2 regions of the Streptomyces sp. NPDC032721 genome follow, and region 2 is predicted to be linked to the other one. Evidence: riboswitches for the same ligand, from Rfam matches in the RefSeq annotation. Region 2 holds a riboswitch; the other holds the start of a gene.
The links. Region 2 has a riboswitch for cobalamin ahead of metE (5-methyltetrahydropteroyltriglutamate--homocysteine S-methyltransferase). Riboswitches for the same ligand answer to the same signal wherever they lie in the genome.
Positions count from the first base shown of each region.

Region 1: linked by a shared signal. The riboswitch ahead of ACZ5PB_RS27745 (cobalamin biosynthesis protein) and the one ahead of metE (5-methyltetrahydropteroyltriglutamate--homocysteine S-methyltransferase) in region 2 are both predicted to bind cobalamin.

Region 1 is NZ_JBVIMX010000014.1:60,023-64,534, reverse strand. Features, by position in the region: gene ACZ5PB_RS27755 (putative cobaltochelatase) at 1-586, opposite strand, end outside; gene ACZ5PB_RS27750 (cobyric acid synthase) at 675-2,222, opposite strand; gene ACZ5PB_RS27745 (cobalamin biosynthesis protein) at 2,219-3,202, opposite strand; cobalamin riboswitch at 3,236-3,385, opposite strand; gene ACZ5PB_RS27740 (hypothetical protein) at 3,492-3,713, opposite strand; gene ACZ5PB_RS27735 (inorganic phosphate transporter) at 3,726-4,512, opposite strand, start outside.
Region 2 is NZ_JBVIMX010000013.1:93,849-98,360, forward strand. Features, by position in the region: gene metE (5-methyltetrahydropteroyltriglutamate--homocysteine S-methyltransferase) at 1-1,860, opposite strand, end outside; cobalamin riboswitch at 2,021-2,246, opposite strand; cobalamin riboswitch at 2,361-2,541, shown strand; gene ACZ5PB_RS26550 (CoA-acylating methylmalonate-semialdehyde dehydrogenase) at 2,806-4,305, shown strand; gene ACZ5PB_RS26555 (acyl-CoA dehydrogenase family protein) at 4,302-4,512, shown strand, end outside.

The DNA of each region.
Region 1 (4,512 bases), on a different contig from region 2:
ACCGGTCGAGCAACTGCGGCCGCAGTTCGCCCTCCTCGGGGTTCATCGTCCCCACCAGCAGGAACCGCGCGGCGTGCCGCACGGACACCCCCTCGCGCTCGACGTACGACGCGCCCATGGCGGCGGCGTCGAGCAGCAGGTCGACCAGGTGGTCGTGGAGGAGATTGACCTCGTCGACGTAGAGGATTCCCCGGTGCGCGTCGGCCAGCAGCCCCGGCTCGAAGGCCTTCACGCCCTCGCTCAGCGCCCGCTCGATGTCGAGCGCGCCGACCAGGCGGTCCTCCGACGCGCCGACCGGCAGCTCCACCATGCGGGTGGGCCGGGTGACGCCGTCGCCGGGCTCGTGCGGCCCGTCCGGGCAGTGGGGGTCCGCCGCACCGGGAGCGCAGGAGAACCTGCACCCCTCGACGACGTCCATCGCGGGCAGCACCGCCGTGAGACCACGCACGATCGTGGACTTGGCGGTGCCCTTCTCGCCCCGGACGAGCACCCCGCCGATGGCCGGGGACACGGCGTTGAGCAGCAGGCTCAACCGCATGTCGTCCATCCCGACGACTGCGGTGAACGGATAAGGAGCCGTGGCCATTAACGGGTTCCCCTTTCGAGGGAGGTGTGGTGATCCGCTGAGAAGACGCTTTCCGTACGGGCGGAGGCGGGGCATCCGCCGGGGGGTCTCACGGCGCCCCCGGCGGCACGAACGGCAGCCCCGCCGGCGCGCCGGACTCGATCAGCCGCCACAGCCCGTCCGTGTCCGCATGGTGCTCGATCAGGTCGCCCAGCTTGTCCAACTGCTCCTCGCGCAGCGCCTCGAAGCTGGTGTCGGGCGCCGGTACGAAGCGACGCCCCGCGGCGGCGGCGACCTCCCGCAGGAAGGCGCGCCGGAACGCGTCGCTCTCCAGCGACCCGTGCCAGTGCGTCCCCCACACCGAGCCCACCCGGCAGCCGTCCAGGAAGGCGTCGCCGCCCAGCACTTCGGCGACACCGTGATGGATCTCGTACCCCGTCACCGTCTCGCCCAGCGCCTCGCCCACCGGGCGCGCCAGGGTCTTCTCCCGGGCGAACCGCACCCGCACCGGCAGCAGTCCGAGCCCGTCCACCGTCCCGGCGCGCGACTCCACCTCGTCCTCGATGCGCTCGCCGAGCACCTGGAAACCGCCGCAGATCCCCAGCACCGGCCGCCCCTCGGCCGCCCGCCGCACCAGGGCGTCGGCGAGTCCGCGCTCCCTGAGCCACTCCAGCGCCTTCACCGTGCCCCGGGTGCCCGGGACGACCACGAGGTCCGCGTCGGCGAGTTCCTCCGCCCGGTCCACGAACCGCACCACCACACCCGGCTCGGCCGCCAGCGCGTCCACATCGGTGAAGTTCGACATCAGCGGCACCGCGCACACCGCGACGCGCAGCACGTCCTCGCCGACCGGCGGCGCCACCACGGACTCGCGGACGGCGCCGCGCAGCGACACCCGCAGTCCGTCCTCCTCGTCGATGCCGAGCCCGTGCGCGAAGGGCAGCACCCCGTACGTCCGGCGCCCGGTGAGGTCCTGGAGCATGTCCAGGCCCGGCTCCAGCAGCGACACATCACCCCGGAACTTGTTCACCAAGTAGCCCGCGACCAGCCGCTGGTCCTCCTTCGCCAGCAGCGCCGTCGTCCCGAAGAACGACGCGAAGACCCCGCCCCGGTCGATGTCGCCGACCACGACCACCGGGAAGCCGGCGGCCCGCGCGATCCCCATGTTCACGATGTCGGTACGCCGCAGATTGATCTCGGCGGGGCTCCCGGCGCCCTCGCAGATCACCGCGTCGTACTGGCCGCGCAACTCCGCCAGGCACTCGGTGACCGTGCCGAGCAGCGCCTCGCGGTGCCCGCCCTGGACGCCCTTGCCGTACTCCTTGCCGCCCGCCGTGCCGAAGAAGCCGCGCGCGCTCATCTCGCCCACCGGCTTGCCGAGCAGCACCACCTGGCTGGACCTGTCGCTGCCCGGCTTCAGCAGTACGGGGTTCATCAGCGCGGTCGGCTCGACCCTGGCCGCCTGCGCCTGCATCGCCTGCGCCCGCCCGATCTCCGCGCCCTCACGGGTCACGAACGAGTTCAGCGACATGTTCTGCGCCTTGAACGGGGCGACCTTCACCCCCTGCCGCACCAGCCACCGGCAGATCCCCGCCGTGACCACGCTCTTGCCCGCGTCCGACGTGGTCCCCGCGACCAGCAGTCCACCGCCGCTCATGACGTACGTCCCTTCACTCGGCCCGCCAGCACGCGCCCCGCCGCACACACGGCCAGCGCCAGCACACCCACCCGGCGCGACAGCCGCACCGCACGTTCGATGTCCGCCGTGGCGACGGGCCGGCCCGCCGCCCCGTTGAGCACCGCCCGGTGCTCCACCCGCCCGGCGTACGACAGCGTCCCGCCGAGCCGCACCCCCAGCGCACCCGCGAACGAGGCCTCGACCGGGCCCGCGTTGGGGCTCGGATGGGCCGCGGCGTCCGTACGCCAGGCACGCAGCGCACCGCGCCGGTCCTCCCCGGCGAGCACCGCGAGCGCGGCCGTCAGCCGGGCACCCGGCCAGCCCGCCACGTCGTCCAGCCGCGCCGAGGCCCACCCGTAGCGCCGGTAGCGCGCCGACCTGTGCCCGACCATCGCGTCCAGGGTGTTCACCGCGCGGAACGCCACCAGCCCCGGCACGCCCCCGACCGCCCCCCACACCAGCGCGCCCACCACGGCGTCGGAGGTGTTCTCGGCGACGGACTCCACCACGGCACGCGCCATCTGCTGCCCGTCCAGGGCCTGCGGGTCGCGCCCGCACAGGTGCGGCAGCCGCTCGCGGGCCACGTCGAGGTCCCCGGCGGCCAGCGCCCCGCCGATCGCACGGGCCTCGCGCCCCAGCGACGTACCGCCGACGACGGACCACGTGACGGCGGCGGTCAGGGCGACGGAAGCGGCGGGGGAGCGGCGCACGGCACGCGCGGCGAGCGCGGCGGCCCCGGCGGCCCCGCCGACGCACAGGAGGGTGTGCAGGGCGCCCCGGCCCCGGTCGTCGCGCCACAGGGCCTTCTCCACGGCCCCGGCGGCACGGCCGAAGGCGGCCACCGGATGGCCCCGGCGCGGATCGCCGAGCAGCAGGTCGCCGAGGAGGCCGGCGGCGGCACCGTACGCGAAGACATGGGCAGGCGAAACAGCTGAACCGCGTGGACCGCAGCCGGGCATGGCGAAGTTGTCCTCACTCAGGGTCCGCGCCCTGGTTCGACGTGACGAGCGGCTGGGAGTTCCTGGCTTCGTGACGACCAAAGGTCGCACGTGACAGTGGCGGGACCGCGCCGGATTCGCACCGGCTTCCTCTCCATGCCGCCGTATTGGCTCGGGCAGTCCACCATGCGCCGCGAACAACCGTCAACCTGGGGTTGACCTGCAGGAGGCGGCGCACGGAAGCACCGCCCCGCACACGACGGACCGCCCCGCGCACGGGGCGCGGGGCGGTCCGGGGGAGATGCGTGCGTCAGGCGACGATCAGGAAGATCCCGTACGCGACGGCCGCCGCGCAGAGCGCGAAGCAGGCGTACGCGCCGGTGCGCGCCATGGTCGCGGAGCCGCCGGAAGCGGCGGCCGCCTCCTGCTTGGAGAGGCCCACGATGCCGAGGGTGAAGAGGCCCACCAGGCCGACGGTGGCCACGAGGCTGACGCCGAAGACGGTGCCGAGAGCTGCCCAGTCGATGTTCATGTCGTCGCTTCCTTAGACCGAGGCGGCCGGGCGGGCCGGTTCGGCGGAGGCCCCGGAGGGGGAGTGGAGGGTGGCCTTTATGTCGTCGGTGGTGAGCACACCGGCGGGCGGCGGGGTGACGGCCGCGATGGCCGTGGTGACCACACCGGCGGGCTCGGCGGCGGCGCCGGTGGCCGCTGCCTGGGGCGCGGTGCCGGTCGAGTCGAGGTCGTCGGCGGTGACCGGCTTGCGGCGCGACAGCGCCCAGATCACGGCCGAGCCGCCCACCAGCAGGATCGCCACGGCGGTGACGCCCCAGGTGCCCTGACCGGTGAGGAACTCCGCGGCGGCGGCGACCAGTCCGGCGGCCGGCAGCGTCAGACCCCAGGCGACGAACATCCGGGTCGCGGTCGACCAGCGGACCACGCCGCCCTTGCGGCCGAGACCGGCGCCCATCACGGAGCCGGAGCAGACCTGGGTGGTGGAGAGCGAGAAGCCGAGGTGCGAGGAGGCCAGGATGACCGTGGCCGCACCGGTCTGGGCGGCGAAGCCCTGCGGCGGCCTCAGGTCGGTGAGGCCGGTGCCCATGGTGCGGATGATGCGCCAGCCGCCGAGGTAGGTACCCAGCGCGATGGCCACACCGGCCGAGACGATGACCCACATCGGCGGGTTCGCGCCGGGGGCCAGCACGTTGCCGGTGACCAGGGCCAGGGTGATGACACCCATGGTCTTCTGCGCGTCGTTGGTGCCGTGGGCGAGCGAGACGAGACCGGCGGAGGCGATCTGACCGGCCCGGTAGCCCTTGGCGGTGGCCTTCTCG
Region 2 (4,512 bases):
CTCCCGGAGCGCGGGTTCGTCGACCTGGATGACCGAAGTGCCCGCCGCCTCAAGGTCGTTGACCTCGTCACGCAGGGCAAGTGCCACCTGGCGCGCGGTGTCGCCGAGCGGCTGGTCGTCCCGTACGAACGACCAGGCGAGCATCGTCACCGGACCGGTCAGCATCCCCTTCACCGGGCGGTCGGTCAGCGACTGGGCGTACGACGTCCAGCGCACGGTCATCGGCTCGGGGCGCGAGATGTCGCCCGCGAGGACCGGCGGGCGGACGTAGCGGGTGCCGTAGGACTGCACCCAGCCGTGCTGGGTGGCCAGGTATCCGGTCAGCTGCTCGGCGAAGTACTGGACCATGTCGTTGCGTTCGGGCTCGCCGTGCACCAGGACGTCGATGCCGGCCTTCTCCTGGAAGGAGAGGACCTCGCGGATCTCGTCCTTGATGCGCTCCTCGTAGCCGCCGGTGTCGATGCGCCCGGCCCGCAGGTCGGCGCGGGCGGTGCGCAGTTCGGCGGTCTGCGGGAACGAGCCGATCGTGGTGGTCGGCAGCAACGGCAGCCCGAGGTGGGCGCGTTGGGCGACGGCCCGCTCCTCGTACGGTGCAGAGCGGTGCCCGTCCGCGTCGGTGATCGCGGCGGTCTTGGCGCGGACGGCCGGGTCGTGGGTGATCGGGGAACCGGCGCGGGAGGCCAGGTCGGCGCGGTTGGCGGCGATCTCGGCGGAGATCGCGCCGGTGCCCTGGGACAGGCCCTTGGCCAGGGTGACGATCTCGGTGGCCTTCTGCTTGGCGAAGGCCAGCCAGCGCAGGATCTGCGGCTCCACGTCACGCTCGGCGGCGGCGTCGAGCGGTACGTGCAGCAGGGAGCAGGAGGCGGCGACGTCGACCCGGTCGGCCAGGCCCAGGAGCGTGCCCAGCGTGGCGAGGGACTTCTCGTAGTCGTTGATCCAGATGTTGCGGCCGTTGACCACGCCCGCGACCAGGCGCTTTCCGGGCAGTCCGCCGACCCTGGCGAGGGCGTCGAGGTTGGCGGCGGCGGAGTCGGTGAAGTCCAGCGCCAGGCCCTCGACCGGAGCCTTGGCGAGCACGGGGAGGGCGTCGCCGAGCCGGTCGAAGTAGGAGGCGACCAGGAGTCGGGGCCGGTCGGTGAGGTTGCCGAGGTCGCGGTAGGCGCGGTCGGCGGCGTTCAGTTCGGCCGGGGTGCGGTCCTGGACCAGGGCGGGTTCGTCCAGCTGCACCCACTCGGCCCCGGCGGCCCGCAGGTCGGCCAGCACCTCGGCGTACACGGGCAGCAGCCGGTCCAGCAAGGTGAGCGGCTCGAAGTCGTCGGCGACACCGGGGGCGGGCTTGGCGAGCAGCAGATAGGTGACCGGGCCGACCAGGACGGGGCGGGCGGTGTGCCCGAGCGCGATGGCTTCCTTCAGCTCGGCGACCTGCTTCGTGGAGTCGGCGGTGAAAACGGTGCCGGGGCCCAACTCGGGTACCAGATAGTGGTAGTTGGTGTCGAACCACTTGGTCATTTCCAGGGGCGCCACGTCCTGGTTGCCGCGGGCCATGGCGAAGTAGCCGTCGAGCGCGTCCGAGTCGACCGAGGCGCGGTGCCGGTCGGGGACTGCGCCGACCATGACGCTGGTGTCCAGTACGTGGTCGTAGTACGAGAAGTCACCGGTGGGCACCTCGTGGATACCGGCGTCGGCCAACTGCTGCCAGTTCGTGCGGCGCAGGTCCCGCGCGGTCCGCTGGAGGGCTTCCGCGCTGACGCGGCCCTTCCAGTAGCCCTCGACCGCCTTCTTGAGCTCCCGGCCCTGGCCCTGGCGGGGGTAGCCGTACACGGTGGCGCGTGCTGCCGCGGCTGCGGACTTCGATGTCACGGAAATCTCCTTCGCGAGATGACTCCTGAGAATCCCGGTGATGAGGCGCGAAGGGGTGACGGAACCGGGCGGAGCCGAACGCGCGCGACGGGCGCGGCACTTCCGCCTGATGTGTACGCCGACCCGCCCACGAGGTCACCGGAATATCCGCACGCGAGGGGTCGCGTACGGGCAACGGGCAGGTCTTCGGACTCGCGGGCACACCCACCGGGGTCTCCTCCGGCGGATTCCTACTGACCGTCGCTTCCCAGGTCCGACCGGACCCAGTGCGTATGACGGCTGTCGTTCCCACTCACCGCTGCGGGGCAGTCCCGGATTCCCACCGGGTTCCCTCTTACGACGCGTCTACCTGGCGGGCAGGGCGAACCAGCTGCACGGGACACACTAGGCGGCAAAGCCCCCTGCCGTCACCACCGGCAGGGGCGGGGACGGTGGCGGGGCGAGGTGCGGCGGAGGTGGGGGTCGAGGTGGGGGTGGACTTACTAGGACGTCCAACTATATGTTCGTGACAAGCCCGCGGTGCAGGGAAGCCGGTGTGAATCCGGCGCGGTCCCGCCACTGTGACTGGGGAGTGTGTTCTTCCAGCAGGACAGGCCACTGACGGAAACCCATCCGTCGGGAAGGCCGGAGAACGCGCGTCGATCCGGGAGCCAGGATACCGGCCACGGGGTGTTCCGTGTTTTCCACGAGGATGGAGCAGACACGCATGGCACCGGTACGTGACCACGGCCCAGGTGATCCGGCGGAGTACCCGAACTGCGAGGCCCTGCCCCCGCGTTCGTGACTCGACGAAGGCATTCCGGTATCCCGGCCGCCTTCCCCTGTCCCGCGGCGGACCCTGCGCGACGCACCCCGACCGGTGCGCAGCACACCCCGACCGGTGTGCCCCGCGCCCCGCCGCGCCTTCCTCGGATCCCCAGCTGAACCTGACGAGAGCAGGCTTCGATGGTCCGCGAGCTCACCCACTTCATCGGCGGCAAGCACACCGTCGGCACGTCCGGCCTCTTCGCCGACGTGTACGACCCGAACACCGGCACCGTCCAGGCCAAGGTCCCCCTGGCCGGACGCGCCGACACCGAGGCGGCGATCACCGACGCCGAGAAGGCCCAGCAGGACTGGGGGCAGTGGAACCCGCAGCGGCGCGCCCGCGTCCTGCTCCGCTTCCTCCAACTCGTCGAGGAGGAACGCGAGTCGCTGGCCCGACTGCTGTCCGCCGAACACGGCAAGACCGTCGCCGACGCCCACGGCGACCTCCAACGCGGCCTGGAGGTGGTGGAGTTCGCCGCCGGGATCCCGCACCTCCTCAAGGGCGAGTTCACCGACAACGCCGGAACCGGTATCGACGTCCACTCGCTGCGCTCACCGCTCGGCGTGGTCGCCGGGATCACCCCCTTCAACTTCCCCGCGATGATCCCGCTGTGGCAGGCCGCCCCGGCACTGGCCTGCGGCAACGCCTTCGTCCTCAAGCCCTCCGAGCGCGACCCCTCCGTACCGCTGCGGCTGGCCGAACTGTTCCTGGAAGCGGGACTGCCGCCCGGGGTGCTCAACGTGGTCAACGGCGGCAAGGAAGCCGTCGACACCCTCCTGGACGACCCGCGCGTACAGGCCATCGGCTTCGTCGGCTCCACCCCGGTCGCCGCGCACCTCTACGCCACCGCCGCCGCCCGCGGAAAGCGCGCCCAGTGCTTCGGCGGCGCCAAGAACCACCTGATCGTGATGCCCGACGCCGACCTCGACCAGGCCGCGGACGCCCTCATCGGCGCGGGCTACGGCTCGGCGGGCGAACGCTGCATGGCGATCTCCGTCGCCGTACCCGTCGGGGAGGAGACGGCCGACGCACTGGTGATCAAGCTCAGGGAACGCATCGCCGCCCTGCGCATCGGCACCTCCGACGACCCGGACGCCGACTTCGGCCCCCTCGTCAGCCGGGACGCCCTGGACCGGGTCAACCGCTACGTGGGCATCGGGGACGTCGAGGGCGCCGAACTCGTCGTGGACGGACGGGGCTTCACCCTGCCGGGACACGAGAACGGCTTCTTCGCCGGGGCCACCCTCTTCGACCGGGTCACCCCCTCGATGCGGATCTACCGGGAGGAGATCTTCGGCCCCGTGCTGTGCGTCGTACGGGCCGCCGACTACGAGGAGGCGCTACGGCTGCCCAGCGAGCACCCGTACGGCAACGGCGTCGCGATCTTCACCCGCGACGGGGACACCGCCCGCGACTTCACCCGCCGCGTCAACACCGGCATGGTCGGCGTCAACGTCCCCGTCCCGGTGCCCGTCGCGTACCACACCTTCGGCGGCTGGAAGCGGTCCGGCTTCGGCGACCTCAACCAGCACGGCCCCGACTCCGTCCGCTTCCTCACCCGTACCAAGACCGTCACCTCGCGCTGGCCCTCCGGGGTCAAGGAGGGCGCGAGCTTCACCATCCCGACGATGGGATGAGCGCCGTGACCCTGCTCACCGAGGACCAGCTCGCCCTGGCCGAGGTCACCCTCGACTTCGCACAGGAGCAGCTCGCCCCGCACGCCGTCGCCTGGGACCAGGACAAGTACTTCCCCGTCGAGGTGATCCGCAAGGCCGCGGGTCTCGGCCTCGGCGGAGTTTACGTACGCGAGGAGCACGGCGGCTCCGGGCTCAGCCGGGCCGACG